DNA from 4 places in the Streptomyces sp. NPDC104831 genome. Region 3 is predicted to be linked to each of the others. Evidence: riboswitches for the same ligand, from Rfam matches in the RefSeq annotation. Region 3 holds a riboswitch; each other region holds the start of a gene.
The links. A riboswitch is a leader RNA that binds a small molecule or an ion and turns the genes downstream of it on or off. The one in region 3 is predicted to bind cyclic di-AMP.
Positions count from the first base shown of each region.

Region 1: it holds a riboswitch for cyclic di-AMP, as region 3 does, so the genes downstream of both, ACZ63H_RS31640 (M23 family metallopeptidase) here and ACZ63H_RS10570 (M23 family metallopeptidase) in region 3, are expected to answer to the same signal.
Region 2: it holds a riboswitch for cyclic di-AMP, as region 3 does, so the genes downstream of both, ACZ63H_RS04425 (C40 family peptidase) here and ACZ63H_RS10570 (M23 family metallopeptidase) in region 3, are expected to answer to the same signal.
Region 4: it holds a riboswitch for cyclic di-AMP, as region 3 does, so the genes downstream of both, ACZ63H_RS21120 (transglycosylase family protein) here and ACZ63H_RS10570 (M23 family metallopeptidase) in region 3, are expected to answer to the same signal.

Region 1 is NZ_JBVJOT010000060.1:17,991-25,563, forward strand. Features, by position in the region: gene ACZ63H_RS31605 (amino acid permease) at 1-121, shown strand, start outside; tRNA gene ACZ63H_RS31610 (tRNA-Lys) at 221-293, shown strand; gene ACZ63H_RS31615 (HAD family hydrolase) at 543-1,184, opposite strand; gene ACZ63H_RS31620 (GTP cyclohydrolase II) at 1,365-2,000, opposite strand; gene ACZ63H_RS31625 (MarR family winged helix-turn-helix transcriptional regulator) at 2,080-2,589, opposite strand; gene ACZ63H_RS31630 (dihydrofolate reductase family protein) at 2,673-3,809, shown strand; tRNA gene ACZ63H_RS31635 (tRNA-Met) at 3,887-3,960, opposite strand; cyclic di-AMP (ydaO/yuaA leader) riboswitch at 4,283-4,450, shown strand; gene ACZ63H_RS31640 (M23 family metallopeptidase) at 4,460-5,530, shown strand; gene ACZ63H_RS31645 (aldo/keto reductase) at 5,607-6,551, shown strand; gene ACZ63H_RS31650 (PrsW family intramembrane metalloprotease) at 6,591-7,573, opposite strand, start outside.
Region 2 is NZ_JBVJOT010000004.1:137,592-145,164, forward strand. Features, by position in the region: gene ACZ63H_RS04415 (ATP-dependent Clp protease proteolytic subunit) at 1-522, shown strand, start outside; gene ACZ63H_RS04420 (hypothetical protein) at 530-835, shown strand; cyclic di-AMP (ydaO/yuaA leader) riboswitch at 1,274-1,416, shown strand; gene ACZ63H_RS04425 (C40 family peptidase) at 1,420-1,893, shown strand; gene ACZ63H_RS04430 (ATP-binding protein) at 2,886-3,353, opposite strand; gene ACZ63H_RS04435 (helix-turn-helix domain-containing protein) at 3,567-4,427, shown strand; gene ACZ63H_RS04440 (DUF397 domain-containing protein) at 4,437-4,658, shown strand; gene ACZ63H_RS04445 (8-amino-7-oxononanoate synthase) at 4,734-5,861, opposite strand; gene bioB (biotin synthase BioB) at 6,008-7,201, shown strand; gene ACZ63H_RS04455 (adenosylmethionine--8-amino-7-oxononanoate transaminase) at 7,194-7,573, shown strand, end outside.
Region 3 is NZ_JBVJOT010000011.1:34,752-42,324, forward strand. Features, by position in the region: gene ACZ63H_RS10555 (bifunctional acetate--CoA ligase family protein/GNAT family N-acetyltransferase) at 1-84, opposite strand, end outside; gene ACZ63H_RS10560 (HPr family phosphocarrier protein) at 264-545, shown strand; gene ACZ63H_RS10565 (GntR family transcriptional regulator) at 760-1,431, opposite strand; gene ACZ63H_RS10570 (M23 family metallopeptidase) at 1,629-2,384, opposite strand; cyclic di-AMP (ydaO/yuaA leader) riboswitch at 2,397-2,549, opposite strand; gene ACZ63H_RS10575 (M16 family metallopeptidase) at 2,779-4,167, opposite strand; gene ACZ63H_RS10580 (M16 family metallopeptidase) at 4,164-5,567, opposite strand; gene ACZ63H_RS10585 (DNA gyrase/topoisomerase IV subunit A) at 5,884-7,573, shown strand, end outside.
Region 4 is NZ_JBVJOT010000030.1:19,483-27,055, reverse strand. Features, by position in the region: gene eno (phosphopyruvate hydratase) at 1-821, opposite strand, end outside; gene ACZ63H_RS21120 (transglycosylase family protein) at 1,223-1,963, opposite strand; cyclic di-AMP (ydaO/yuaA leader) riboswitch at 1,969-2,143, opposite strand; gene ACZ63H_RS21115 (transglycosylase family protein) at 2,333-3,472, opposite strand; gene ACZ63H_RS21110 (cytochrome P450 family protein) at 3,641-4,927, opposite strand; gene ACZ63H_RS21105 (nucleoside triphosphate pyrophosphohydrolase) at 5,085-6,140, opposite strand; gene ACZ63H_RS21100 (SurA N-terminal domain-containing protein) at 6,243-6,893, opposite strand; gene ACZ63H_RS21095 (glycoside hydrolase domain-containing protein) at 7,042-7,573, opposite strand, start outside.

The DNA.
Region 1 (7,573 bases), on a different contig from region 3:
CTTCAACTACGCGCCGGTGGCCGTGCTGGCCGTCCTCGGCTTCGCGGCGGTCTGGTGGCTGGCCTCGGCGCGCCACTGGTTCCTGTCCGGCGGCCCGGCCCCCACACCGGCCGAAAAGTGACCATCGCACCCGTCCCGCGCCCCGCGACGCGGCCGTGTCCCCGATACCCGATCGGCGACACGGCCCCGTCCGGCTATGCTCGGACAAGCAACATCGCCCGGGCCCTTAGCTCAATTGGCAGAGCAGTGGACTTTTAATCCATTGGTTGTGGGTTCGAGTCCCACAGGGCCTACACGCGGGACCCCAGCTCAGTGCGGAAGCGAGCTGGGGTCCTGTCCGTTTCGCCCAGCGTTCACGACCGCGTGCTGGCCCGTAGCTGGCCCGAGGGGCGAGGGGCAGCCTTTCCGCCGCCAGGTCAGCCCGTGCCCGGCGCGGTCGGTGGCGCTGCCGGGCACGGAGTTCGTCGTGAGGCTCGGATGTCTCGGTCTCCTCGTCACGTCCACCTCGGACAGTAACGGCGCCGCGACAGAATGCTCGGTGTCTACTGGGTAATGAGCGCCGGGAGTTCGGTGAGGTGGTCGATTCGCCAGTCCGCGGCCGCCGCGACGTCCGGGTCCGCGGCCCAGAGGTGACCCCATGGACCGCGGCGCAGGTGAGCGGTGCGCAGGCCGGCCGCCGCTGCGGGCACAGTGTCGTTGGCCGGGTGGTCGCCGACGTACAGCGTTTCACCGGGTGGTGCCTGCCCGCACTCGACGGCCCGCTGGAAGAACTCGGGCTGTGGCTTGGCCACCCCCCACTCTCCGGACGTCGCGACCACATCGGCCGGCAGGTCGAGGGCGCGCAGCAATTCACCCGCGCGAGCGGTTTGGTTCCCGGCGATGACGACCCGGACGCCGAGCCGGCGCAGCTCGGCCAGGGCGGGACGGACGTCGTCGTACAGGTCGCTGTCGTCCAAGTGCTCGCCGCGGCCGGCGGCTTCCCGTGCCCGGTACTCGGCTGCGACGTCGATGCCGGGTCGGACGAGGCGGAGGGCGTCGGCGTTGTCACGGCCCTGCGCGACGACGGCCCCGACGAGCGCGGACAGCGTGTGCCGGGGGACGTCCAGCCAGTCGGCCCACGAGGCCCAGTAGCGATCGTCACGGACGAGGGTCTCGCCGACGTCGAAGATCACAGCGCGAATCATGCGGGCAGGGTACTGGGCACGACGAAACGCCCCATCCCGCCCGCGGCGTCGCGGCGGGGCCGGCGGCTCCATCCCGTTCTGCCGCATCATCCGGCCGGTTCGGCGACCTACCGCGCCCCCGTACGTCCCCCCGTATGCGCGCGGCGCCCCGTCGGCTCAGCAACCGCCCCCCTCGCCCCCTCAGCCCGCCGTCGCCTCCGTCGGTTCGGGCAGGGGCAGGGTGTGCCGGGTCTGGAGGGCCTTGGCGCGCAGGTAGCGGATGTTGTGGGCGGTGGTGAAGACGCCGGTGGGCACGCGGTCCCGGACGGTGAGCCCCAGCGTGCGCAACTGGCCGGCCTTGTCGGGGTTGTTGGACAGCAGGTCCAGCTCGGTGACGCCGAGGGCGGTGAGCATCTGGGCGGCGGCAGTGTAGTCGCGGGCGTCCTCCGGGAGGCCGAGGGCGGCATTGGCCTCGTAGGTGTCGAGCCCGCCGTCCTGGAGGGCGTACGCGTCGAGCTTGTTGTAGAGGCCGATGCCCCGGCCCTCCTGGCGGAGGTAGAGCAGGATCCCGCCGCGACCGGCGATCAGCTCCACCGCCTCGCGCAGCTGCGGGCCGCAGTCGCAGCGGGCCGAGCCGAAGACGTCACCGGTCAGGCACTCGGAGTGCAGCCGCACCAGCGGGACCGGGCCGGGCTCGCCCAGGACGAGGGCGAGGTGCTCCCGGCCGTCGGTGAGGCCGTGGAAGGTGACGAGTTCCGCGTCGGCGCCGTAGCCGTCGGCGAAGCGCAGCGGTACCCGGACGCGGGCGCGCGGGGTGGCGGCGGGCAGGTCGGGCATGCGGATCCCTCCGGAACGGGTGTTTCAGTTTTGAAGCAGTGGTCCGGGAACCCTATCCCGTGCTTAAAAGTTAAAGCAATCAGGAGCAGGACGAGCGGCGGCGCCAGGGAACGTCGTCCGCCCCGGCCGCGGTGCCCTCACCCTGCAGCCCGCGCGCGATCTCCGCGCAGATCGCCTCCAGCTGCCCCACCTGGTCCGCGGTGAGCCGGTCGAACAGCAGCGCGCGGACCGTCTCGACGTGCCCGGGCGCCGTCCGCTCCAGTACGGCCGTCCCCTCCTGCGTCAGCACCGCGAGCGAGGCGCGCTTGTCCTCGGCGCAGTTCTCCCGGCGCACCAGGCCGTCCCGCTCCAGCCGGTTCACGACGTACGTCAGCCGGCTGCGGGTGATCTTCAGCGTCTCGGCGAGGTCGGTCATGCGCAGCCGCAGGCCGGGGGCGTCGGAGAGGTTGGCCAGCACCGAGTAGAACAGGTGCGGCATGCCGCCGTCCTGCTGGAGCTGCCGGTCGATCGCGTCCTCCAGGAGGCGGGAGGCGGCGATGTAGGCGCGCCAGGCGCGCTGCTCCTCGGGAGTGAGCCAGCGGATCGTCATGCCGCCAGTGTAGGTTTGTTCAAAAATTGAACCAAGCCGCCGCGGGCCCGCCTCGCCGCCCGCCTCCGGAAGAGAGAGCGCCGATGCCCCTGCCGTACGTGCTGCTGTCCGCCGCCGTCTCCCTCGACGGCTACCTGGACGACACGGGCCCCGAACGGCTCCTGCTGTCCAGCCCGGCCGACTTCGACCGGGTCGACGAGGTGCGGGCCTCGGCCGACGCCCTCCTCGTCGGCGCCGGCACGATCCGCGCCGACAACCCCCGCCTGCTGGTCCACTCCGCCGAGCGGCGCGCGGCGCGGCGCGCGGCGGGCCGCCCGGAGCATCCGCTGAAGGTCGCCGTCACCGGCTCCGGCGACCTCGACCCGGCGGCGCGCTTCTGGCACACCGGCGGCGACAAGCTCGTCTGCACCACCGACACCGGCGCCGTACGGGCCTCGCGCCTCCTCGGGAACACCGCCGACGTCGTCCCGCTCGGCCCCGCCCTGGACTGGCGGTCCCTGCTGGAGCACCTGCACGACGTGCGCGGGGTCGGTCGGCTGATGGTCGAGGGCGGCGGTACGGTCCACACCCAGCTCCTGCGCGAGGGCCTCGCCGACGAACTCCAGCTGGTCCTCGCCCCGCTGCTCGTCGGCGACCCGGCGGCCCCCCGGCTGTTCGGCCCCGGCGCCTACCAGGACGGACGCCTGCGCCTGCTGGACACCCGCCGGATCGAGGACGTCGTCCTCATGCGCTACGCCCCCACGGCCCCCGGCACCGGTACGACCGCCACCGCCGCCGACCGCCACTGGCTGCGCACCGCCTGCGAGCTGGCGGCCCTGTGCCCGCCGTCACGGACGGCGTTCAGCGTCGGCGCGGTCGTGGTCGCCGCCGACGGCACCGAACTGGCCCGGGGGCACTCCCGCGAGGGCGGCGACGCGGTGGTGCACGCGGAGGAGGCGGCGCTCGCGAAGATCGACCCGGCCGAGCCGCGCCTCGCGGGCGCCACGGTGTACTCCAGCCTGGAGCCGTGCACCCGCCGGGCCTCCCGGCCGGCGCCCTGTGCCGAACTGATCCTGCGGGCGGGGGTGCGGCGGGTGGTCACCGCCTGGCGGGAGCCCGACACCTTCGTCACGGCGGCCGACGGGGCGGGCGTGCTGAGCGCGGCGGGCGTGCGGGTCGTCGTCCTGCCGGAGCTGGAGGAGCCGGCCAAGGCGCCGAACGCCCATCTTCTGCCGGGCTGAGCGTGCGCCCGGGCGCACCCGGGCGCACATACACCCAGGGCCCGGAATCCTTGGGATTCCGGGCCCTGGGCCTTCAGTAGCGGGGACAGGATTTGAACCTGCGACCTCTGGGTTATGAGCCCAGCGAGCTACCGAGCTGCTCCACCCCGCGTCGTTGTGGCTCCACTGTACGCCATGCGCGGGATGGTTCGCACATCGGTTTCCGCGGGCCCCGGGTCGGGCGGGCCCCGCAGGTCACGCAAGGTGACCGGGCGAGCGCCGTGCGCATAACATCTGAGTCACCATCAAAACCGCGAGTGACTGCTGAACGCCCTCGGAGGGCAGGCAACTCGCCCGCTTTGACGGGATAGTTGCCGATAACCTCACCAGTAAAAAGCGTGTTGATCAAGGGGGACGGCTTGGAAAGTGACTGGCAGGTCTATTAACGTTCGATAACGCAGCGCGGTCGTCCCAGCCGTCACAAGAGGCGGCTCCGTGCGCACGCGCCGAATCCCGCGAGGGAACCGGGGAACCACCATTTGGGGTGAATCACGCGGATACCGTCGTGCACTCACGCGAGTCCACGACCGGATATACGCGCGTAGGAGACCTTCCTGCTCCGAACCCGTCAGCTAACCCGGTAGGCGGAGGAAGGAAAGGAGCGCGCCCGCGTGGCGTCCAACCGGCCTGTCCCCGAAGCCCCGTCCATACCGGCACAGCGCGAGACCGGGCCCGGGCCCGAGACCTTCGGCTACGGCGCCTACCGCGCCGACGAGGGCCCGTGGGAGGAATGGAACCCCACCGAGGACTCCGTCGCCCCGGTCCGCGGCCGGCACCGGGTCGCCAAGCAGCGCGGCGGCTTCGCGCGCAGCTCCACCGTCCTCGGCGTCGGCGTCATGGCCGCCGTCGGCGCGGGCGGCATGGCCAGCGCCAACACCGGCAAGCCGCCGGTGTCCATCTCCCTGCCGGACCTGCCCTCGGTCGGCTCCCTCTTCCACGACGACGACTCCGACGCCGCCGGGCCCGCCGCCGAGGCCACCGCGCTGAGCACCGTCGCCGTGGCCTCCGGCACGGGCCAGGACAGCGCCGACGCGGGCGAGGTGCTGCGCAACCGGATCATGGCGCAGGCCGAGCAGCAGCAGGGCCAGGCCGACAGCAGGGCGGCCGCCGCCGCGCTCGCCGCCGCCGAGAAGCAGACCGCGCGGGCCGCCGCCGAGGCCGAGCGGGAGGCCGCCGCCAAGGCCGCCGCGGCCAAGGAGAAGGCGGAGGCCGACGCGGCGAAGGCCGAGGCCGAGGCGAAGAAGGCGGCGGAGGAGAAGCGGCTGGCCGAGCTGGCCAGGCAGTACGCGCTCCCGACCTCCTCCTACACGCTCACCTCGACGTTCGGGCAGGCCGGCTCGATGTGGTCCTCCGGCCACCACACCGGGCTCGACTTCGCCGCCCCCACCGGCACCCTGATCAAGGCCGTGCACAGCGGCACGATCACCGAGGCGGCCCTGGCCGGCGCCTATGGCTACCGCACCATCCTGACCCTGGACGACGGCACCGAGCTGTGGTTCTGCCACCAGTCCTCGATCAACGTCACGGTCGGCCAGAAGGTCAGCACCGGCGAGGTCATCGGCCGCGTCGGCGCCACCGGCAACGTCACCGGCCCGCACCTGCACCTGGAGGTCCACCCCGCCGGCTCGCCCACCGGCATCGACCCGATGGCCTGGTTGCGCGACAAGGGCCTCACCCCCTGACGGATCTCCCGGAAGAACCGGGAATCCGGCGCCGGCGGCGGGATGCGATCAGCCCCCGCCGGCGTTGGCATGACGTATGACGTCACTTCGTACACTCGGCTCCTCCGACCTCGAGGTCTTCCCGCTGTGCCTGGGCGGCAACGTCTTCGGCTGGACCGCCGACGAGCAGACCTCCTTCGCCGTCCTCGACGCCTACACCGCGGCCGGCGGCAACTTCATCGACACCGCCGACGTCTACTCGGCCTGGGCCGAGGGCAACAAGGGCGGCGAGTCGGAGACGATCCTCGGCGCGTGGCTGAAGGCCCGCGGCAACCGCTCCGACGTGGTCATCGCGACCAAGGTCAGCCAGCACCCGGAGTACCAGGGCCTGTCGGCCGCCAACATCAAGGCCGCCGCCGACGCCTCGCTGCGCCGCCTGGGCACCGACCACATCGACCTCTACTACACCCACTTCGACCAGCCCGAGGTGCCGGTCGAGGAGATCATCGGCGCGCTGGACGAGCTGGTGAAGGCCGGCAAGGTCCGGCACATCGCCGCCTCCAACATCACCGCCGAGCGCCTGCGCGAGTCCCTGGAGTTCTCCGACCGCGAGGGCCTCGCCCGCTACGTCGCCCTCCAGCCGCACTACAACCTGGTCTCCCGCGACACCTACGAGGGTCCGCTCCAGGAGCTCGTCGCCCGTGAGGGCCTGTCCGTCGTCCCGTACTTCGCGCTCGCCTCGGGATTCCTGACCGGCAAGTACCGGCCCGGCGAGAGCGTCGACAGCGCCCGCGCCGACCGGGTCCAGGACTACCTGGCGTCCGAGCGCGGCCAGAAGGTCCTGACGGCCCTGGACGAGGTCGCCGCCGCCCACGGGGCCCCCGTGGCCACGGTCGCCCTGGCCTGGCTGGCCGCCCAGCCGACGGTCACCGCCCCGATCGCCTCGGCCCGCACGGTGGAGCAGCTGCCGGCGCTGCTCGGCGTGGCGGACCTGGAGCTCACGGACGCGGAGGTGGCGAAGCTGACGGAGGCCTCGGCCTAGCCGCTCCCCGGCGGTGCCGGCCCGCCGTACGGGCCCCGGTCAGGTCCGGTACGGGTTGTACAGGGGGTAGGGCACCGCCGGGTGTCCGTACGGCGCCGCCGCCCGGTACACCGGGACCGGGGCGGCGGCCCGGCCCGCGTACTCCAGTGCCGGCCGGGCCAGGTGCCGCCGCTTCCACAGCTCCTCCAGCAGCTCCCGCTCCCGGGGGACGAAGTCCGCCCCGGCCCTGCCCGCGCGCCCGCGCTGCCGCAGGAACGCGAGCGAGGTGGCGTACCCCTCGTAGCGGGCCACCTCGCGCGCCGCCGGGCGGCCGTGGTGGTGCCGGGCGTAGTCCCGGGCCATCCGGCGCGCCCGCATCGATCCGAGCGCGAAGGGCTCGGCCGGGCCCAGCCACCCGGCCAGCACGTACGCCGGCAGCTCCGCCCGCACCAGGCGCAGCTCCCGCTGCCGGGTCCACACCGCGAGCCAGGTCACCAGCCCGAACACGGGCACCATGAAGCCGCCGTAGACGGCGAAGAACCCGTACTGCCCGAAGGTGGCCGAGCCGTTCCAGAGGGCGTGCATGCCCATCGCGAGCAGCAGTCCGCACACCGGCAGCAGGATCCGCCGGGCGGACCGGCGCCCGGCGGACAGCGCGGCGATGCCGAAGCCGATGCCGGTCAGGACGGTGAACAGGGGGTGCGCGAACGGCGACATCACGATGCGCACGAAGAAGGTGGCGGCGGTGACGGAGGAGATGCCCCGGTCGCCGGTGAGCTGGTCGGTCCCGAAGGCCGTGCCGAGGTAGAGGATGTTCTCGGTGAAGGCGAACCCTGTGGCCGTGATCCCCGCTATCACCACGCCGTCCACGATCCCGGTGAAGTCGCGTCTGCGGAACAGGAAGACCAGCAGGACGGCGGCGGCCTTCGCGGACTCCTCCACGATCGGCGCTATCACCGTGGCGCCGAGGGTGTCGGCGCTCGCCGGGTCGGCGGTGGAGGTGGCGATCCACTCCGTCGCGAAGCTGTTGGCCACGATGGCGA
Region 2 (7,573 bases), on a different contig from region 3:
GGCACACCGGTCGACAACGCGGCGGCGAGCGATGTCACGGCCCAGCTCATGTATCTGGAGCACCAGGCACCGGACCGGGACATCACGCTGTACGTCAACTCGCCCGGCGGCTCCTTCGACGCCATGGCTGCGGTCTACGACACGATGCGCTACGTCGGCTGTGACGTGGCGACCTACTGCCTCGGGCAGGCCGCCGGCCACGCCGCGGTGCTGCTCGCGGCCGGTGCCCCGGGCAAGCGGTTCATGCTGCCCGGTGCCCGGGTCGTGCTCGAACAGGTGGCGCTGCCCGAGCCGGTGCGCGGCCGGCCCGGTGACCTGATCCTCCGGGCGGGGGAACTGGCGCGCGTGCGCGCCACCGTCGAGGAGATGCTCGTCCGGCACACGGGGCGCACGGCCGCGCGGGTCCACGAGGACCTGGAACGCGACCTGATCCTGGACGCCCCCGAGGCGCTGGCGTACGGCCTGGTCGACGCCGTCGTGCCCGCCCGCCGGGACACGCCCGGCGCACCGGACGCGAGGTGAGCCGCCCGTGCTGCCGGACCTGCCGCCGCTGCCCGCCCTGACCCGCGCCGAGGGCGAGTTGATCGATCGCTATCTGGAGGCCGCCGACCTGCTCGGCCGCGTCAATCCGGCCCGGCACGGGCAGACCTACAGTGCTCTGCGCGCCGCTCAGGGCCTGGTCCGCAAGGCGGCAGAGCTGCGGGACGCGCTCGCGCTGATGCACCGGCGGGGCGAGACGGAGCTGCACGGGGACACGCTGGCACGGGCGCTGCGGGTGCTGGACGGCGAGCGCCGGGCCGCTCGCGTCGCGCTCCCGCCGGATGACGCCGGCTGAGGCGGACACCCGTCCGGTCCGACGGCGCCGAGGCGTCGACACGCGTCGTTCGGACCGGAGTTGAAACGGCCCGAACGACGTACCGCCGACCGGTGTACATCCCGATCGTTTTCCGGGTCTCCCGAGTTGCGCGACGCGGGATCCACGGGCCCCCGCGGAGGCACATCGCCCCAGGTCCGGGGCTACGACGACGATCTGACGGGGCCTCGAACGGAGCACTGTCCACCCGAACGGGTGAGTGGTGAGTAACGCCACAAATCCCCGATTCCGTTGGGATTTTCAGACAGATCTGCGTCAAGATCCCTGTCTGACGACAAGCCCCCGCCACCGCGGCGGGGCGATCCGGGCGGACGCCGAGTCCTGCCGCCGCCCGGATGACCGGTCGACGGAGTGGATCGGCAGGAGTGGAGGACCCAAGCAAGACGGGTCGCCGGAACGGATGTCCAGTCGTCCGACACAGAGTCGGGCACGGGGCGGAGGTTCCGAGCAGCCCTTGGGGTGAAGCCGCGGCAACGCGGCCGGGCTACTTCGCCAGCCCGAATCCGACAGGTCATCCTTCACAGGCGGCTGACGAAGGGTTGCGCATGACTGCGCTCAATCGAGTCCCGTCGCTGATGGCCCGGGCCGGCACGGCCTCGGCACTCACTCTCGCCGCCGTGGGCGGCTCGATCGCGGTGCCCGGGCTCGCCACCGACGCCTCCGCCGCGACCATCGCGACGAAAGCACTCAAGGTCGCGGCCTCGAAGAAGGGTTCCCCGTACCGGTGGGGCGCCACCGGGCCGCACAGATTCGACTGCTCGGGGCTGACGCTCTACTCGTTCAAGAAGGCCGGCAAGAAGCTGCCGCGTACCGCCGCCCAGCAGTACAACAAGTCGCACCATGTCTCCGCCCGCCACCGCAAGGTCGGCGACCTGGTCTTCTTCCACTCGGGTTCCAGCGTCTACCACGTCGGCATCTACGCCGGCCACAACAAGATCTGGCACGCCCCCAAGACCGGGGACGTGGTGAAGCTGCAGAAGATCTGGACCAAGAGCGTCTGGTACGGCCGGGTCAGCTGACCCGGCCGCGCCCCGGGAGCGGCTCCGGCAGCGGGGCCGCTCCGGCACCCCGACGCCCGCCCCCGTGGGCGGGCCGGGCCCGGGGCGGCCCGGCCGCCTCACGAGCGTGCGGGCGGCCCCGGAGCGCCTCCGGGACAGCGGGAGCGTCCGGGTCGGACCGCGCCGGGGAGCGAGCGCGGGGAGGTCCGGACCCGAGGCGCCGACGCGAGCGCTTCCCTGCGCGCAGGGGCGGACCGGCAGACCCGGGCCGGGACAAGGTCCCGCCGTACCGCCTCTCGGGCACATACGGCGGGCGGAACGGCTCGGTCCCGGGTGGGCGTCCCGGCGGACCGGCGGGAACGTCGCACACCGGCCGGGCGGACCGCACCGCCGCCCGCCGCGTTCCGGCGGCCGGCCGGCACCGGGCGCCCGGGCGGACGGTCCGCACCGGTCCGCACCGGCTGTCGCCCGCACCGGGACGCCGGCGAGGCAGGCTCCCCCCGCCGCCGACGACCCCGGCGCGTCACAGCACCCCGGATCCGTCCGGCTGCCCGCCCACACGCGGGTGCCTGGACGCGGCCGGTACGCGGCGGTTGCCGCCGGCCCCCGGGGCACCGGCGGAGCGCGTCGCTTCCGCCGCCGGGCGCCGCCCGGACGCGTCCGCTGGCCGCCGGCACCAGGACACCGTCGAAGCGCCCCGCCACCGGCAACCCGCGGCCTCCGCGCACCGCCCGGACGCGTCCGCTGCCGCCCGGGCGCCGCCGGGGCGTACTCCCGGCCCCCGCACGCCTGCTCCCGCGCCTGGGCGCCCGCACGCGCCCCGGCACATCGACCGGCACCGGTGCCGGGCAGCACCGCCGTACACGTCCGCCGGCCCCGCCCTCGCGCATCCGGCGCTCCGGCCTCGGCCTCGCGCCGCGGCGCCGAGCCCTCGTCCCGCGCAGAGGAGCAGAGGAGCAGAGGAAACGTATCCGCCCGCGTAGACCCTCCGCGCCGTCCCCGCACCGGGTGTGTCACCGTGCCGGGGCCTCCGGTGGCCGGCCGGCCGGGACCGGTGCCGCCGGGAGGGTCCAGGGCAGTTCGATGGAGACCGTCTTGCCGCCCTCGCGGGTCGGGCGGACGAGGAGCCGGCCGCCGCACTCCGCGGTCAGCCAGCGGATGATCACCATGCCGCGCCCATTGTCCTGCTGGACGGAGGCGGGCAGTCTCTTCGGGAACCGTGGATGGCTGTCCGTGACCCCGATGCGCAGCTGTTCGTCCTGGTGCAGCGCGATGTCGACCGTGAAGGTGGGTGACTGGCCGAAGGTGTGCTGAACGGCGTTGGTGGCGAGTTCGGAGACGATCAGCCGCACGGTGTCGGCCGTCTCGGTGTCCGACGGCAGGCCCCACTCCGCGAGGGTGCCCACGACATAGGAGCGGGCGGCCGACACCGAGGCGGGATCGCTCGGCAGAGTGACGGAGGCTTCCAGATGGTCTGCCATGGCGAGGTCGTCCCTTTCCCAACGGGACCGTGGTCCTCCGTACAGCGGTGGGTTCGAGTACGGTCCCGGACTGGTGCTTGTCCGTCAGACTGCCATCACCGGGACGGTCACGGGGGGCGATCCACCAAGATATGCATATATCTGTCGCTCGAAGCGGTGAACTCTGCGACGCGAGACCGTATCGGGGCGGTCCGGGCGGAGTAAGGAGGAGCCATGCAGAACGGTCCCGCGGTACGCCGTCGCAAGCTGGGCGCGGAACTGCGCACGCTGCGCACCGGCGCCGGGCTCACCAGTGGTGAGGCGGCCCGGCTGGTCGGTTGGCACCAGTCGAAGGTGAGCCGTATCGAGACGGGTGCCAGCGGCGTGAAACCGGCCGATCTGCGGTTGCTGCTGGACGCCTACGAAGTGCGGGACCGGCATCTGCGGGAGTTGCTGCTGATACTGGCGGGGTCGGAGGAGACGGGCGGCCGGCACCGCTGGTGGCACGCGTACCGGGGTGTGCTGCCGCCGACGTACCGGGATTTCATCAGCCTGGAGTCACAGGCGAGCGCGATGCGCACCCTGGAGACCACGGTGGTGCCCGGTCTGCTGCAGACCGCCGAGTACGCCCGCGCGGTGACCCGGGCCGCCGTGAAGGACCTGGACGAGGACCGCCTGGACACGCTGGTGGAGGTGCGTCTGGCCCGGCAGGACGTGCTGCGGTCGGATCCGCCGCTGGCGCTGAGCGCCGTGCTGGACGAGGCGGTGCTGCGCCGCGAGGTGGGCGGCCCGGGGGTGATGGCCCGCCAGCGCCGGCGGCTGATCGAGGCCGCCCGGCTGCCGCAGGTGCGGCTCCAGGTGCTGCCGTTCACGGCGGGGGCGCATATCGGCCTCACCGGGCCTTTCGTTATCTTCTCATTTCCGAGCACTTCTGATCTGGACGTGGTTGTTCTCGACCAGTTGACGAGTAGCCTCTACCTGGAACGGAAAGAAGACCTCATGGCCTACTCCGAGGCCTTCAGCACCCTTCAGTTCCACGCCCTTTCCCCCGAGGACTCGTTGGACTACATCGCCGGGATAGGTGACGGCGTGTAAGGAGGCACCATGTCAGCTCTGCCTCGGAACGTCCCTGCCAGTACCGACCTGCACGACGTGTGCTGGGTGCGCAGCAGCCGCAGCACGGGCGCGAACAACTGCGTGGAGACGGCACGGCCGCGCTCCGGTCCCGCGGCCGGACTGCTCGCCGTGCGCGACTCGAAGAACCCGGCCGGACCCGCCCTGCTCTTCTCCCCCGAGAGCTGGACGGGATTCGTGACCGGGCTCTGACCGCCCCGGCCACCCTGCTCAATTCGGTTTAATATTCCATCTTTTTCGGGCGGTGCACGGCCGTGTCACGCCGACTCATGGTCGCGTTTCGCCGATGACGCGTACAGCACGTTCGATCTCGGCCCCGGAGAGGTCCGCGCGGGCGGTCAGCCTCAACCGAGAGATGCCGTCGGGCACGGAGGGAGGACGGAAACAGCCCACGGCCAGACCCGCCGAGCGGCAGTCGGCCGCCCAGCGCACCGCCCGCTCCGGGGACGGAGCCCGCACGGAGACCACCGCGGCGTCCGGACGTACCGCCTCCAGGCCCGCGGCGGTCAGCCGTGCGTGCAGTTCCGCGGCCACCTCGCGGGCCCGCGCCGCCCGTCCGGGCTCGCGCTCCAGCAGCCGCAGCGCCGCCAGCGCGGCACCGGCCGCCGCCGGCGCCAGACCCGTGTCGAAGATGAACGTCCGGGCCGCGTTGACCAGATGGCCGATCACCCGCTCCGGGCCCAGCACCACGCCGCCCTGACTGCCCAGCGACTTGGACAGGGTGGCCGTGGCCACCACGTCGTCGGCGCCCGCGAGCCCAGCCGCGTGCGGCGCGCCCCGGCCGCCGTCGCCCAGCACACCGAGGCCGTGGGCGTCGTCCACGACCAGTCCCGCGCCGTGCTCCCGGCAGGCGGCGGCCAGTCCGGCCAGCGGCGCCCGGTCCCCGTCGACCGAGAACACCGTGTCGGAGACGACGATCGCGGCGCCGGCGCGCGTGCCCAGGGCCTTGCGCACGGCCTCGGGATCGGCGTGCCCGACGACCTGGGTCTCGCCCCGGGCGAGCCGGCAGCCGTCGATGAGGGAGGCGTGGTTGCCCGCGTCGGAGACGATCAGCGAGCCGTGCGGGCCGAGCGTGGTGACCGCGGCCAGGTTCGCCGCGTACCCGGAGGAGAACACGAGGGCCGCCTCGAACCCGCAGAACGCGGCCAGGGCGCGTTCCAGTTCGGCGTGCAGCTCGGTGCTGCCGGTGACCAGCCGGGAGCCGGTGGAGCCGCCGCCCCAGCGCCGGGCGGCCTCCGCGGCCCCCTCGGTGACCTCGGGGTGGCGGGACAGCCCCAGGTAGTCGTTGCTCGCCAGGTCCAGCAGCGGCGAGTCGGCGGGGCGCGGGCGCAGGGTGCGCACGAGTCCGGCGCGGCGGCGCGCCTCGGCCTGCTCGTCGATCCAGCCGAACGCCATGGCTCCTCCGTGCTTTTGTAGGTATCGAACAGACCCTAGCGGCACGGTCAGCCGCCCAGGGTGTGGCGATACCCACACGATGAACCGCCTTCGTTGTGCCAAGTCTCCTTGGCCGGGAGCGGTCCCGTAGGACAGGATCGTGGCTCATGGACCTGCTGAACACGCTGGTGGACAAGGGGCTTCGGCGCGAGATGCCGACGCGCGGGGAAGCGCTCGCCGTGCTGGCCACTTCCGATGACGACCTGCTCGACGTGGTGGCCGCGGCCGGAAAGGTGCGGCGGCACTGGTTCGGGCGGCGGGTGAAACTCAACTATCTGGTCAACCTCAAGTCGGGCCTGTGCCCCGAGGACTGCTCGTACTGCTCCCAGCGGCTGGGCTCCAAGGCCGACATCCTGAAGTACACCTGGCTCAAGCCCGACGAGGCCTCCCAGGCCGCCGCCGCGGGCCTCGCGGGCGGCGCCAAGCGGGTGTGCCTGGTGGCCAGCGGGCGCGGTCCGACGGACCGGGACGTGGACCGGGTCTCGGAGACCATCAAGGCGATCAAGGAGCAGAACGAGGACGTCGAGGTGTGCGCCTGCCTCGGTCTGCTCTCCGACGGCCAGGCCGAGCGGCTGCGGGCGGCGGGCGCGGACGCCTACAACCACAACCTCAACACCTCGGAGTCCACGTACGGGGACATCACCACCACCCACACCTACGCCGACCGGGTGGACACGGTACGCAAGGCGCACGCGGCCGGGCTGTCCGCCTGTTCGGGTCTCATCGCCGGCATGGGCGAGAGCGACGAGGACCTGGTGGACGTGGTGTTCTCGCTGCGCGAGCTGGACCCGGACTCGGTGCCGGTGAACTTCCTGATCCCGTTCGAGGGCACCCCGCTGGCCAAGGAGTGGAACCTCACCCCGCAGCGCTGCCTGCGGATCCTCGCGATGGTCCGGTTCGTCTGCCCGGACGCGGAGGTCCGCATCGCGGGCGGCCGCGAGGTCCATCTGCGCAGCATGCAGCCGCTGGCGCTGCACCTGGCCAACTCCATCTTCCTCGGCGACTACCTGACCAGCGAGGGCCAGGCCGGCAAGGCCGACCTGGACATGATCGCGGACGCCGGTTTCGAGGTGGAGGGCGCCGGGGAGGTGACGCTGCCGGAGCACCGGGCCGGGGCCGCGCACGGCTGCGGCTCGCACGCGGAGGCCGGCTGCGGCTCGCACGCGGGCACGGGCTGCGGGTCGCACGAGGGGGGCGGGGTGTGCGGTACGGCGGGCGTGCCGGCCACCGCCGAGCCCCGCACCGACCTCGTCGCCGTCCGCCGCAGGGGTGCCGGCACGGACCTCGCGCCCAATGCCTGATCCGGGCGTCGCCGAGCTGCTGGAGCTGGACCGGCGGCACGTGTGGCATCCGTACGGCCCGATGCCCGGCCGGGTGGAACCGCTCGTCGTGGAGGCGGCGAGCGGGGTCCGGCTGCGGCTGGCGGACGGTTCCGGCGAGCTGGTCGACGGCATGTCGTCGTGGTGGTCGGCCATCCACGGCTACAACCACCCGGTCCTGAACGAGGCCGCGCGCGAGCAGCTGGGCCGGATGAGCCACGTGATGTTCGGCGGACTCACGCACGAGCCCGCCGTCCGGCTCGCGAAACTCCTGGTCGACCTGTCACCGGAGGGCCTGGAGCACGTCTTCCTGGCCGACTCGGGGTCGGTGTCGGTCGAGGTCGCGGTGAAGAT
Region 3 (7,573 bases):
GGTGCCGCCGTCGCGCAGCACCACGTCCGCCTCCCAGTGCGCGGGGTACTGGTGCCGCTCCTGCCGGTCCGCCGAGGTCTGCATGGGCCCCAGCGTAAGGCTCGCGTACGACGACGGCGCGAGGCAGTCTATGGGGGGCGAACGCCGGACCGAGGCCGCGGTCCGGTGTCGCTCCGGGGCGGGTCCTCGAGGTCTGCTCCGGGCACGCTCCACGGTATGGGAAACTGGTCTAGACAACCCTGAGCACTGAAGGGCAGCAACACATGGCTGAGCGCCGCGTCAACGTCGGCTGGGCCGAGGGTCTCCACGCCCGCCCCGCCTCCCTCTTCGTCCGAGCCGCCACGGCCACAGGCGTCCCGGTGACGATCGCCAAGGCCGGGGGCGACCCCGTCAACGCGGCTTCGATGCTGGCCGTCCTGGGCCTGGGTGCCCAGGGTGGCGAGGAGATCGTCCTCGCCTCCGACGCCGAGGGCGCCGACGCCGCCCTCGACCGTCTGGCCAAGCTGGTCTCCGAGGGCCTGGAGGAACTGCCCGAGACCGTCTGAGCGCAGACCGGGAAGCCGCGTCGCCCCTGCCGGGCGGCGCGGCTTTCGCGTATGCGCGGCCCCGCGCGCCCCGAGGCTTCCCGCCGGCCGAATTCGTTGTCGCCGGTTGAAGGGCGCGAGCCGATAATTCCCGGCATCGCGAAAGGGCAGCGGAAAACGCCCCGCCGCCGAATAACACCTTGTTTGTATACGGCGGCTGTTAATGCCGCGCACCCTACATGTTTACGGCATGTTGCGAAGTCCTCACACGTTCCCCGGGGCCGGAGAAGCGGAGCCGGTGCGCGCCGGTCGCGCGTTCGGCGTGCAGGGCGGTCAGCACCCGCGCGCGTTCACCGTCGCCGCGCGCCACCGCGTCCACGATCGCCCCGTGCTCGGCCCAGGACTCCACCGGGCTCACCGGCGCCTCCACCGCGTACATCCACGCGACCTTGTGGCGCAGCTGGGTCAGCACCGAGGTGAGCGAGGGGCTGCCGCAGGCCTGGGCCAGCGTCTCGTGGAACCAGCCGCCCAGCGAGCGCAGATCCTCGCTGTTGCCCTTTCTGGCCCGCTCCTGGCCCAGCCGGACCAGGCCGCGCAACACCTTCAGATGGGCCTCCGTGCGCCGCTGGGCGGCGCGCGCGGCGCCCAGCGGCTCCAGCAGCGTCCGCATCTCCAGCACGTCGGCGGCCTCCTGCTCGGTCGGCTCGGCCACGCACGCGCCCGCGTGCCGGCGCGTCACCACGAAGCCCTCGGCCTCCAGCGTGCGCAGCGCCTCGCGCACGGGGACGCGCGAGACGCCGTAGCGGCGGGCCAGGACTTCCTCGGTCAGCCGGCTGCCGCGCTCGTAGACACCGGCGACGATGTCGTCCCGGACAGCGGTGCACACCGAGTGCGCCGGAATACGCATGACCGACCTCCGCCTTAATCCCCGTTAAACGCCGATGATGGACGTGTGTTCCGTGACTCTATTCCAGTCGGCCGGAATTTCCGATGGCGGGCCGTAATCCATGGATATTTTTTGGACAACGGGTCCCGCGGAGAACATGGAAAACGGCGAAAGCCCCGGCTCGGGGAGCCGGGGCCGTCGGGGAAGGCGCGAGTGCGTCAGATGCGCACGCCGTGCGAGCGGAGGTAGGCGACGGGGTCGATGTCGGAGCCGTAGTCCGGGCTCGTGCGCGCCTCGAAGTGGAGGTGCGGGCCGGTGACGTTGCCCGTGGAGCCGGAGAGCCCGATCTGCTGGCCCGGCACGACCTTCTGGCCCACCGTGACGCCGATGGACGACAGGTGCCCGTACTGCGTGTACATGCCGTCGGCCATCCGGATCACGATCTCGTTGCCGTACGCGCCGCCCCAGCCGGTGGAGACGACCGTGCCGGAACCCACCGCGTGCACGGTGGTGCCGGCGGCCGCGTGGAAGTCGATGCCGGTGTGCGAACCGGAGGACCACAGCGAGCTGGACGCCTGGTAGGCCGTGGAGACGTAGGAGTGCTCGATGGGGGCCACGAAGGCGTTCAGCCGGCGGCGCTCGGCCTCGCGCGCGGCGCGGGCCCTGGCCTCGCGCAGCTCCTCGGCGCGCTCGGCGGCGGCCTTCGCGGCGGCCTCCTCGGCCGCCTTGCGGTCCGCGGCCTGCTGCTGGGCGGTGGCCTGCGCGTCGATCTGGGCGGCGACGTCGTCCGTGGCGGCGAGGACCGGGGTGAGGCCGGTCTGGTCCACGGGGTTGCCGGCGGCGAGGGCCGGGGAGGCGGCGAGGGTGCCGATGACACCGGTGGTGGTCAGGGCCGCGACGCCGGCCGCCTGCGCTGTGGTTCGCTTGACCCGTCCGGGCTTGCGGTGCTTCCCGGTGGCGCACATGAACGCCATGAAGTGGCTGGTCCTTTCCTTCCCTCTCGCCTACCGGGTTAGCTGACGGGTTCGGAGCAGGAAGGTCTCCTACGGGCTCCCTCGCGGTCGCCCGATTCACCCCAGGGACGATGGGTCCCCGGCTCCCCTGGCTCGCGCCGTACGGGGACTCGGCGATGGCTGTCCGGTGCCGCGGGTGCGGCGCACTGCCTGACGAACAGCCCGGACGACGCTACGGCGGCCCGCTTCCGATCCTCAAACGGATCCGGCTTTTTGTAGCGCATCCCACAGGTCAGACAGGCAACCTCCGCCCCAAAACGGGCACCTGAGGGACCGAGTGGAACAGCGTGGGGCCTGACGGCTCGTAAACCGTCAGGCCCCACGCGCGCGTGCGCCGGATGGGTCGGCCTCGCCGCTACTCGGCCGACACCACGCTCACCGGGCCGATGCCGAGCGCCTCGACCGGTGCCTTGATCCGGGCGGCGTCACCGACGAGGACGGTCACCAGGCGGTCCACCGGGAAGGCGTTCACGACGGCCGCGGTGGCCTCCACCGTGCCCGTGGCGGCCAGCCGCCGGTACAGCGTCGCCTGGAAGTCGTCGGGCAGGTGCTGCTCGACCTGGTCGGCCAGCGTGCTCGCGACGGCCGCGGCGGTCTCGTACTTCAGCGGCGCCACGCCGACGAGGTTCTGCACGGCGACGTCCCGCTCGGCGTCGGTCAGGCCCTCCGCCGCGACCGTGCGCAGCACCTTCCACAGGTCGTCCAGCGCCGGGCCGGTGTTCGGCGTGTCCACGGAGCCGCTGATGGCGAGCATCGCCGCGCCCGTGCCGTCCGGCGCGGACCTGAGGACCTGCCCGAAGGAGCGCACGCCGTAGGTGTAGCCCTTCTCCTCGCGCAGGACGCGGTCCAGGCGGGAGGTGAGGGTGCCGCCGAGGCAGTACGTGCCGAGCACCTGGGCGGGCCACACCCGGTCGTGCCGGTCGGGACCGATCCGGCCGATGAGCAGCTGCGTCTGCACGGCGCCGGGCCGGTCCACGATGACCACGCGGCCGGTGTCGTCGGCGGTCACCGGCGGCACCGGCCGGGGCTCGCCGGGGGTGCCGGTCCAGGCGCCGAGGGTGTCGGCGAGCAGCGCGTCCAGGTCGGTGCCGGTCAGGTCGCCGACGACGACCAGGGTGGCGGTGGCGGGCCGCACGTGGCGGTCGTAGAAGGCGCGCACGGCCGCGGCGTCGATCTTCTCGACGGTCTCCTCGGTGCCCTGGCGCGGCCGGGACATGCGCGAGGTCGCCGGGAACAGCTCCTTGGAGAGTTCCTTGGCGGCCCGGCGGGAGGGGTTGGCCAGCTCGTGCGGGATCTCGTCCAGGCGGTTGCGGACCAGGCGCTCGACCTCGCCCGGGGCGAAGGCGGGGGCGCGCAGCGCGTCGGCGAGCAGGCCGAGGCCCTTGGCCAGGCGGGAGGCGGGGACCTCCAGGCCGAGCCGGACGCCGGGGTGGTCGGCGTGTGCGTCCAGGGTGGCGCCCGCACGCTCCAGTTCGGCGGCGAACTCCTCGGCGGAGTGCTTGTCGGTGCCCTCGGAGAAGGCCCGCGCCATGATCGTGGCGACGCCGTCCAGGCCGGCCGGCTCGGCGTCCAGCGGCGCGTCCAGCAGCACCTCGACGGCGACGACCTGCTGGCCGGGGCGGTGGCAGCGCAGCACGGTCAGGCCGTTGTCGAGCGCGGTGCGCTCGGGGGCGGGGAACGCCCAGGGCCTGGCCTCGCCGGGCTGCGGCCGGGGGTGGAACTCCATGGTGGCGAGCTCGGTCACTTGGCCGTCTCCTCGTTCTCGGTCTCGTCGCGGCCCGCCTCTACGGTCGCTTCCTGCTCCGGGTCCTCGGGGACGTCGGCGTCCGGGGCGGCCTCCGGGGATTTGGGTTCGTAGACGAGGACCGCGCGGTTGTCGGGCCGCAGGCGGGCCGCCGCGACCTCCCGGACCTCCTCCGGGGTGACCTCCAGGACGCGCTTGACGGCGGTCAGGGCGAGCTGCGGGTCGCCGAACAGGACGGCGAACCGGCACAGTTCGTCGGCGCGGCCGGCGACCGTGCCGAGCCGGTCCAGCCACTCGCGCTCCAGCTGCGCCTGGGCGCGCTCCATCTCCTCGCTGGTGGGGCCCTCCTCGGCGAACCGGGCCAGCTCCTCGTCGATGGCGGCCTCGATCACCGGCACCTCGACGTCACCGGAGGTCTTCACGTCCAGCCAGCCCATGGAGGGCGCGCCGGCCAGGCGCAGCAGGCCGAAGCCGGCGGCCACGGCCGTACGGTCGCGGCGCACCAGGCGGTTGTACAGCCGGGAGGACTCGCCGCCGCCGAGGATGGTCAGGGCGAGGTCGGCCGCGTCGCACGCGCGCGTGCCGTCGTGCGGGAGCCGGTAGGCGGCCATCAGCGCGCGCGCCGGGACCTCCTCCACGAGGACCTCGCGCTTCTGCTCGCCGATGACGTCCGGCAGGGTGCCGTCGCGGGGCGCGGGCTTGGCGTCGTGGGAGGCGATGGAGCCGAAGTACTTCTCGATCCAGGCGAGGGTCTGCTCGGGGTCGATGTCGCCGACCACGGAGAGCACCGCGTTGTTCGGCGCGTAGTAGGTGCGGAAGAACCGGCGGGCGTCCTCCAGGGTGGCCGCGTCCAGGTCCGCCATCGAGCCGATCGGCGTGTGGTGGTACGGGTGGCCCTCCGGGTACGAGAGGGCGGTCAGCTTCTCGAAGGCGGTGCCGTAGGGGACGTTGTCGTAGCGCTGGCGGCGCTCGTTCTTGACGACGTCCCGCTGGTTCTCCATGGACTCCTCGTCCAGGGCCGCCAGCAGCGAGCCCATGCGGTCCGCCTCCAGCCACAGGGCCAGCTCCAGCTGGTGGGCGGGCATGGTCTCGAAGTAGTTGGTGCGCTCGAAGCTGGTGGTGCCGTTCAGCGAGCCGCCGGCGCCCTGCACCAGCTCGAAGTGTCCGTTGCCCTCGACCTGTGCGGAGCCCTGGAACATCAGGTGCTCGAAGAGGTGAGCCAGGCCGGTACGGCCCTTGACTTCGTGGCGGGAGCCGACGTCGTACCAGAGGCAGACCGCCGCCACCGGGGTCAGGTGGTCCTCGGAGAGCACCACGCGAAGACCGTTGGCCAGGCGGTGCTCGGTCGCTGTCAGGCCCCCGGAGCCTGCCTCGGCTGTGGTCGTGTGACCCATGGGCATGTACGTCCCTTCGCGAGCGGAGGCGGTTGATCGAACCGCGGTTTTGCTGCCGTTCCCGCCACTGTATGCAAAGCGTGCGGGGCCTTCGCGAAGTTCCCGCGCGCGTACGCCGACAGCGGATCGCGTACCCTGCGTCGGACCCCCTCCCGGACGGTTCTCCGGTGCCAGGGGCGGGCCGCTCCCCGGTGCCGCCCGGACCGGGTCGCGGCACGGGTTGTCAGTGCCTCGGTCCACAATGGTCCGCGTCAGATCCGTCAAACGCTTCAGCAAGAGCGCCCCGTAGGCGAGCGACCAGATCAGAAGGAGCCAGGCAGCGATGGCCCGCCGCAGCACGAAGACCCCGCCGCCCGACGATTCGTTCGAGGAGAGAATCCTCGACATCGACGTCGTGGACGAGATGCGTGGCTCCTACCTCGAGTACGCGTACTCGGTCATCTACTCGCGCGCCCTGCCGGACGCCCGTGACGGCCTGAAACCGGTGCACCGCCGGATCGTCTACCAGATGAACGAGATGGGCCTGCGCCCCGAACGCGGCTATGTGAAGTGCGCGCGCGTCGTCGGCGAGGTCATGGGCAAGCTGCACCCGCACGGCGACGCGTCGATCTACGACGCCCTGGTGCGCATGGCGCAGCCCTTCTCCATGCGCGTGCCGCTCGTCGACGGCCACGGCAACTTCGGTTCGCTGGGCAACGACGACCCGCCGGCCGCCATGCGGTACACCGAGTGCCGGATGGCCGAGGCGACGGGCCTGATGACGGAGTCGATCGACGAGGACACGGTCGACTTCGCACCGAACTACGACGGCCAGGAGCAGGAGCCGGTGGCCCTGCCCGCCGCCTTCCCGAACCTGCTGGTCAACGGCGCCTCGGGCATCGCGGTCGGCATGGCGACGAACATGCCGCCGCACAACCTGCGCGAGGTCGTCGCCGCCGCCCGCCATCTGATCCGGCACCCGAACGCCGACCTGGACGCGCTGATGAAGCACGTCCCCGGCCCCGACCTGCCCACCGGGGGCCGGATCGTCGGCCTGGACGGCATCCGGGACGCCTACGCGACCGGCCGTGGCACCTTCAAGATCCGCGCGACGGTCTCGATCGAGGACGTGACCGCCCGCCGCAAGGGCCTGGTGGTCACGGAGCTGCCGTTCACGGTCGGCCCCGAGAAGGTCATCGCGAAGATCAAGGACCTGGTCAACGCGAAGAAGGTCCAGGGCATCGCCGACGTCAAGGACCTCACCGACCGCGAGCACGGCCTGCGCCTGGTCGTCGAGATCAAGAACGGCTTCGTGCCGGAGGCGATCCTGGAGCAGCTCTACAAGCTGACGCCGATGGAGGAGTCCTTCGGCATCAACAACGTCGCCCTGGTCGACGGCCAGCCGCTCACCCTGGGGCTGAAGGAGCTGCTGGAGGTCTATCTGGACCACCGTTTCGACGTGGTCCGGCGGCGCAGCGAGTTCCGCCGCGGCAAGAAGCGCGACCGGCTGCACCTGGTCGAGGGCCTGCTGACCGCGCTCGTCGACATCGACGAGGTCATCCGGATCATCCGCTCCAGCGACAACTCCGCGCAGGCCAAGGAGCGCCTGATCGAGCGCTTCTCGCTGAGCGAGGTGCAGACGCAGTACATCCTCGACACGCCGCTGCGCCGGCTCACCAGGTACGACCGGATCGAGCTGGAGGCGGAGAAGGACAGGCTCACCGCGGAGATCGAGGAGCTGACGCGGATCCTGGAGTCCGACGCGGAGCTGCGCAAGCTGGTCTCGGCGGAACTGGCGGCCGTGGCGAAGAAGTTCGGCACCGACCGGCGCACGGTCCTGCTGGAGTCCGCGGCCACCCCGGTCGCCGTGCCGCTGCAGGTGGCCGACGACCCGTGCCGGGTGCTGCTGTCCTCCACGGGGCTGCTGGCCCGTACGGCGACCGACGCGCCGCTTCCGCGGGCGGCGGGCGGCAAGCGGGTCAAGCACGACGTGATCGTCTCGGCGGTGCGGACGACCGCGCGCGGGGTGATCG
Region 4 (7,573 bases), on a different contig from region 3:
ACCAGCTCGGCGTAGTACTCGGTCATCTCGGCGGCGGTGCGGTTCTTGCCCTCGAAGACGTACGAGCCGTCCTTGTAGAACTCGGACGCGGCGACGTCGAGCGCCAGGGCGATCTGCTCGCCGGGGGTGTAGCCGGCCTCCTTGATCGCCTCGAGGATGAGGTCGAGGGCCTCGCGGTTGGAGCCGAGGTTGGGGGCGAAGCCGCCCTCGTCGCCGAGGCCGGTGGACAGGCCCTTGTTCTTCAGGACCTTCTTCAGGGTGTGGTAGACCTCGGTGCCCCAGCGCAGCGCCTCGGAGAAGGACTCCGCGCCGATCGGGGCGATCATGAACTCCTGGATGTCCACGTTGGAGTCGGCGTGCGAGCCGCCGTTCAGGATGTTCATCATCGGCACCGGCAGCAGGTGCGCGTTCGGGCCGCCCAGGTAGCGGAAGAGCGGCAGGTCGCTGGCCTCGGAGGCGGCGTGGGCGACGGCGAGCGAGACGCCGAGGATGGCGTTGGCGCCGAGGGAGCCCTTGTTGTCGGTGGCGTCCAGGTCGAACATGGCCTGGTCGATCAGGCGCTGCTCGGTGGCGTCGTAGCCGACCAGCTCGGGGCCGATCTGCTCGATGACGGCCAGGACGGCCTTCTCGACGCCCTTGCCCTGGTAGCGGTTCGGGTCACCGTCGCGCAGCTCGATGGCCTCGAAGGCGCCGGTCGAGGCGCCGGACGGGACGGCGGCACGACCCGTGCTGCCGTCGTCGAGGCCGACCTCGACCTCGACCGTGGGGTTGCCTCGGGAGTCCAGGATTTCCCGGGCTACGACGACGTCGATGGACGGCACGAGCATCTCCTTCTTGGATGTGACGCTGGAAGTGCGGGGCTGGTGTGCCTTGCGACTAGAGCCTAACCGTCCCGGGCGCCTCGGCCACCGACCGACCGTCCCGTGGACAGACCGACGGTACCTTTTGTTTTGGATCGAAACAAAGGGGGTCGGGGTGGCCGGGGGGCGCCGGGTGCCGGGGCGGGCACGCAAAAAGCCCCGCCCCGGCGCGTACGGGGGAGAACGCGCCGGGGCGGGGAGCCCGTGGGGACGGGGGTGACCCGCACGGGGTCTTGCGGGGGGATCCGCCGGGACGCGCGCACCCCGGGGACTTCAGGGGTACGCCCGCCCGTGCGGGTCCGTGGCTCTCGGGGGGCCCGCCGGGATGTGCGGGCCCTGGGGGCCGGCCGGGCGGCCGGCGATCACTTCAGGTGGAGCTGCTGACCCGGGTAGATGAGGTCGGCGTCCTGGACGATGTCCTTGTTCAGCTCGAACAGCTTCTCCCAGCCGCCCGCGACCTGGTGCCGCGCGGCGATGGTGCCGAGCGTGTCGCCCTGGACGACCTTGTACTCGCCGTCGCCCTTCTCGACCTTCTTGCCGGTCGGGGTGGTGACGGTCTTGCCCGTGCTGCCGCCGGTGCTCTTGCTCGTGCCGGTGGAGGCGGCCGGGCGCTCGGCGGAGCGGGAGGCGGCCTGCTGGTCGGCGGAGCGGGTGGAGGTGCCCGAGCCCTGGGTGGACGGCGTGGACGGGGCGGACGGCGCCGGGGTGCTCGGGGCGGAGCCGTTGTAGGGGGAGCTCGACAGGCCCGTGCCGCAGACCGGCCAGGCGCCCTTGCCCTGGGCGGCGAGGACCTTCTCGGCGACGGAGATCTGCTGCGCCTTGGAGGCCTTGTCGGCGGTGGAGGCGTACTGCGTGCCGCCGTACGCGGCCCAGGTGGAGGCGGAGAACTGCAGACCGCCGTAGTAGCCGTTGCCGGTGTTGATGGACCAGTTGCCGCCGGACTCGCACTGGGCGACCGTGTCCCACTGGGAGGCGGTGGCGGCGGAGGCGTTGCCGGCCGCCATCAGCGGGGCGGCGACGGCGGCGCCGGTGACACCGGCGAGCGTGACGGCGCGGACGGCCTTGGACGGACGACGGTGCTTGCCCTTGCCGGTAAACAGCATGGATCGATTCCCCTCACCGACGCCTGCGAGGTGAGCTGTCGGGTTCGGGCCGGTTGAGTTGCCCGGCCGCGTCGTCCGCTTGCGCGTGACGCGGCTTCACCCCCAGCCGGTCCCAGCTTCAACTGCTGGGCCCGGCACTTACCTTGGGTCCCCCGCTCCTGCCTACGGCGCTTGACGCGACGACTGTTCCCGGGCGGCCGCTGGCAGGATTCGGCGTGGCGGCTGCCGGGGCTCGTGGTGACGAGCGGCTTCGACCGTAGACAGGTGATCGCCGGAATTTCAAAGACGATCAGGGCTTCTGAGACTCATCCCACACTTTCGCCAAACCGGACATCCAGGCATCAAGCGGGGCGTCAAGTCCCGCCGTTTTCAGCCCGTTTCGCCCTGGACATCCAGGGTCTGACCGGCGGTGATGCGGTCCGGGTCGGCGCCGATGGCCTTCTTGTTGCCGGCGTACAGCGCGTGCCACCCGCCGTCGACGTCAAGGGAGTCGGCGATGGAGGACAGCGAGTCGCCCGCGCGGACCGTGTAGGTGTCCGGTTCGCGGGAGGCGTGCCGGCCGGACGGGGTGGCGTTCTGACCGTTTGTCACATTTTCGTCCGCGCTCCCGCCCCGGTGGCGCCCGCCGGTGCCGACGGTGCCGGTGTCGACCAGGCTCCAGGAACCGGCCGCCCGCTGCGGGTTGTTCACGACCCCGGTGTCCGGGGTGGGCGTCGGGGAGCCCTCGGCGCCCGGGAGGCTTCCGGTGTCCGGCGTGGCGGACTTGTCGGACTTGGGGGTTTCGGTCCCGGTGGAACCGGCGTCCTCGCCCGTGGCCTTGTCCGCCGCCCCGCCCGCGTCCTCGCCGGCCTCCTTGTCCGCGCCCGTACCCGCGTCCTTGCCGGCGCCGGTGCCCTTGCCCTTCCCCTTGCCGCTGCCCTTCCCCTTGCCCGGCTCGGCGGTGGGCGTGCCGGTCGGGTCCGCCGAGGAGGAGCCGTCGGCGGGGCCGGTGCCGGTGGAGGGCGACGCGTCCGGCAGCCCGGACGGGTCGGAGGCGTCGGGGGTCGCGGAGGTGCCGGAGCCGCCGGCCGATCCGGACGGGTCACCGGTGCCGCCGGAGCCGCCCACGCCCGTGTCGACGTCCATGGAGCCCGAGTCCCGCGTCAGGCCGGACAGCAGGGCACAGGTGGCCCAGGGGGTGGTGCCCCGGTCGGCCAGGATCTTCTCGGCGACGGCGATCTGCTGCTGGCGGCTGGCCTGGTCGGCGCTGGCCGCGTACTGGCCGCCGCCGTACTTGTCCCAGTCGTCCTGCGAGATCTGCAGGCCGCCGTGGTACCCGTTCCCGGTGTCCGCGCTCCAGGAGCCGCCGCTCTCGCACTCGGCCACCTTGTCCCACGTGGTGCCGTCGGCCGCGTTGGCGCTCGCGGCGCCGAGCAGCGGGATGGCGATGGCGGAGCCGGTCACGCCGGCCGCGACGAGGAGGGCCGGAGCCTGGCGGGGGCGACGGTGTCGGCCGTTCCCGGAGAGCATGCAGAAGCCTTTCGAGCGACAGCAGGGCCGGCGCGGCGGTTGGAGCCGCTCGCCGCGCTGATGGGTGAACGTATCGGCAGACGATCACTTGTCACAAGTTCATGCCGCACAGATCACGTGAAGATCACAGAGTTGAGAAAGTGTCATTTCCTCGGGGAGAGACTGTGTTCAGGCGGTCGGCGTGAACTCCACCGGCAGGGTGCGCAGGCCGCGCATGATGAGCCCGCCGCGCCAGCGCAGCTCGGCCGGATCGGCGGCCAGCCGCAGGTCGGGCAGGCGGGTGAACAGGGTGGCCAGCGCGGTCTGGCCCTCCAGCCGGGCGAGCGGCGCGCCCAGGCAGTAGTGGATGCCGTGGCCGTAGCCGAGGTGCTGGTTGTCGCGGCGGCCGAGGTCCAGCACGTCCGGGCCGGCGAACCGCTCGGGGTCCCGGTCGGCGGCGGCGAGGACGACGAGCACCGGGTCGCCCGGCGCGATCCGCTGCCCGCCGATGGTCAGCGGCTCGGTGGCGAACCGCCAGGTGGCCAGCTCCACCGGGCCGTCGTAGCGCAGCAGTTCCTCGACGCCGGTCTCCAGCAGGTCCCGTTCGCCGCGGGCCAGGGAGTCCTGGAGCCGGGCGCGCTGCCCGGGGTGGGTGAGCAGGGCGTAGGTGCCGTTGCCGATGAGGTTGACGGTGGTCTCGAAGCCGGCGAACAGCAGGATGAAGGCCATGGCGGCGGCCTCGTTCTCGGTGAGGTGCTCGCCGTGGTCGGAGGCGCGGATGAGGCCGGAGATCAGGTCCTCGCCGGGCGCGGGCGTGGCGGACAGCGCCTCGCGCTTGCGGTGGATCAGCTCGGCGAGGTAGCCGCGCATCTTCTTCACCGACCGTGCGACCCCGCCCCTCGGTCCGCCCCCGTGCCGGATCATCATGCCCGCCCAGTCCCGGAAGTCGTCCTGGTCCTCGCGCGGGACGCCGAGCAGGTCGCAGATGGCGTAGATGGGCAGCGGGAAGGCGAAGTCGTGGATGAGGTCGGCGGAGCCGGTCTCGGCGAACCGGCCGATGAGCCGGTCGGTCAGCTCCTGCACCCGGGGCGCGAACTCGGCGACCCGGCGCGGGGTGAACGCCTTGCTGACCAGCCGCCGCAGCCGGGTGTGGTCCGGGGGGTCGATGTTCAGCAGGTGCGTCATCAGCTCGGCCTTGCGCTCGCCGGGGATGCCGGTCTTGCCCTTGGCGTGCGCGGGCTCGTCGTGGTGCGCCGGGTTCTTGCTCAGCCGCTGGTCGGCCAGGGCCTGCCGGGCATCGGCGTACCGGGTGACCAGCCACGCCTCGACCCCGCTCGGCAGCCGCGTGCGGTGCACCGGGGCGTGCTCGCGCAGCCAGGCGTAGGCGGGATAGGGGTCGGCGGCGAACTCCCACGTGAAGAGGGCGGGGGCCGGCTGGTCGGGGCCCGGCTGGTCGGGATGGTGCTGCTCGGTCACTCCTCGACCGTATCCGGAGCCCCGGGCGGCCCGCCGGGGGCCTTGCGGGCGGCGCGGTGACCGAGGCCGGCCGCCTCGCGGTGACCGCACCGGAACTCCTCTTCCCCTGCCCTCCCCTGCCCTGCCCTGCCGGTCGAGCAGGGCGCCGAGGCCGTACCTACCCTTCGTCCCCCTCGTCCCCCTCGGCTCCCTCGCCCTCCTCTCCGCCGCCGGCCGCGCGCGCCGCCTCGCTGTCCTTGATCGCGTCCCGGTACACCCGGGCCGCCGCCCGCAGCGCCGCCTCGGGGTCGACGCCGTCCGCCTCGGCGCGCACCGCCAGCGCCAGCAGTTCGTACCCGATGCCCTCCCCCCGGGGCAGGGGCACCTCCAGGCCCGCCGTACGCACCCGGGAGGCGAGCTTGGCGGCGAGGGCCAGGCCGGGCTGGCCGAGCGGGACGCCCTCCGTCACGGAGGTGCGCCGCTTCTCCTCGGCCTTGGTGCGCAGCCAATGCTCCTTGACGTCCTCCGGGGTCTCGGCCACCTCGTCGCCGAAGACGTGCGGGTGGCGGTGGACGAGCTTGGCGACGATGCCGCCCGCCACGTCGTCGACGGAGAACGGCGCGTCCGGGTGCTCCTCGGCGATCCGGGAGTGGAAGACGACCTGGAGGAGGACGTCGCCCAGCTCCTCGCGCAGCTCCGCGCGGTCGCCGGCCTCGATCGCCTCGACCAGTTCGTAGGCCTCCTCGATGCCGTACTTGGCCAGGCCCTCGTGGGTCTGCCGGGAGGACCAGGGGCACTCGGCGCGGATGCGGTCCATGACCTGGACCAGGTCGAGCAGGCGGGCGCCGGGCAGGTCGTAGGAGGCGGGGAGCAGCTCCAGCTCGGGCATGGCGACCCGGCCGGAGCCGGCCAGGCGGGCGAGGCCGTCGGTGAGCGCCGGCTCGCCCTCGCCGGTCGCCACGACCACCACCGTCCGCCCGCCGGCGCAGGCGTCGACCAGCTCCGGCGCGGTGGGGGACGCCTGCGTCACCGCTATCCCGGCCTCGCGCAGATACGGCAGCTGGGGATGCGCGCCGTCCGCGCACAGCACGGCGTCGGCGGCGCCGAGGGCCTGCCAGGCGGGCCAGGACAGCAGGCCGGGGGCGACGCGGTGGCTGGTGGTCAGCAGGACGACGCGGCCGGGCGCGGCCTCCGGGCCGGGGGCGGGACGGGCTTCGGCACTGGATTCGTTCACGATCCGAACGTAACCCACGGCGCGAGAGCGTGGATCGAGTTGTCCACAGGGCCGAGGACTCGTGTGATCGTATGACCTAACCCGCCGCCCACACCGTCCCGCCTACGCCGTCACCGGCTGCCCGCCCGCCGCCGTGATCTCCCGGACCCACGGGGTCTTGGCGTCCACCCGGCTGCTCTTCTGCACGTCCCAGGTGCCGTAGCGCGGGTTGAGGTCGACGTGGAGGTTCGTGGACGCCTTGGACAGGGCTTGCCAGAACGCGGGCTGGCTGGTGTCGGTGCCGAGCTTGGCGGCGAGCTTCTGCGCCTCCAGTTGCAGGCGCAGGTTGTCGTCGAGACGGGCCGGTGAGATGCCGTACTTCTGCAGCCAGGCCATCTCCAGGCCCCTGCCGCCGCCGGCCTGCTGCTCCAGGCCGGCGCGCATCTGCTGGATCTCCTTGCGGGTGACCGAGACGCCCTTGTCCCGGGCGGCGTGGTGCAGGACCCGGTCGAGCACCATGTTGTGCAGGGTGTCGCGGGTGAGGCTGCTGGTGGAGGAGACGACCTGCTGGTACTGCGTGTCGTCCGGCACCGCGGCCCGCTGGGCCCGGCGGACCTCGTCGACCCGGTTCTCCAGCTGGGCGACGGTGATCCGCTGCCCGCCGACGACGGCCGCGGCGCCCGGATGCGCGTCGCTTCCGCAGGCGGTCAGCAGGGGGGCCGCGGCGGCGATCGCGGCGGTGAGGACGAGCGCGGTGCGACGGCGGCGGTGCAAGGAAACCTCCTGGGGGAGATTGTGCGACGGTGCACAAAGTCTTGCGATGATCGATGGTAGGCAGTGGGCAGGCCGCGGCCAACCCATTCGACCAACGATTCGCGCCCGCTTCGGGCACCGCCGCGCCGCTTCGCGGCGGTCCGCCGGATCAGCCGATGACGGCCACCGGGGCGTCCCAGGCGTTGCGGTCGACGGTCAGCGTGACGCCGCCGCGCGTCTCCTTGCTGTTGACCATGTACTGGTGGCCGCGGCTGTGGGGGGTGAACTGGGCGGCGCCCCACGGCCAGTCCGCGGTCGTCGTGTTCTTCTTGTCGTACAGCGCGTACCAGAGGTTGCCCGGCAGGTCCTTCTTGTCGGCCGCGGTGGCGACGGCCTTGGCGCTGGAGCCGGTGAAGCCGTAGTAGCCGCCGCGGTAGGTCTTGGCGCGCAGCGTCTTCATGAAGGAGCGCACGTACGTCAGCACGGCGTCGTTGCACGCCTTGTCCTTGACGTCGTACGCCTCCATGTCGAGGTAGATGGGGCTGCCGGCCTTCATGCGCAGCGCGGACGCCTTGGCCACGGCGTCGGCGGCGTCCTTCGCGCCCAGGGAGGCGGCCGTGGCGGCGCTCAGCTTCTCGGGGCTGGAGCCGGTCTGGCAGGGCGGCTGGGCGCCGACGTAGATCGGGACGAGCTTCCAGCCG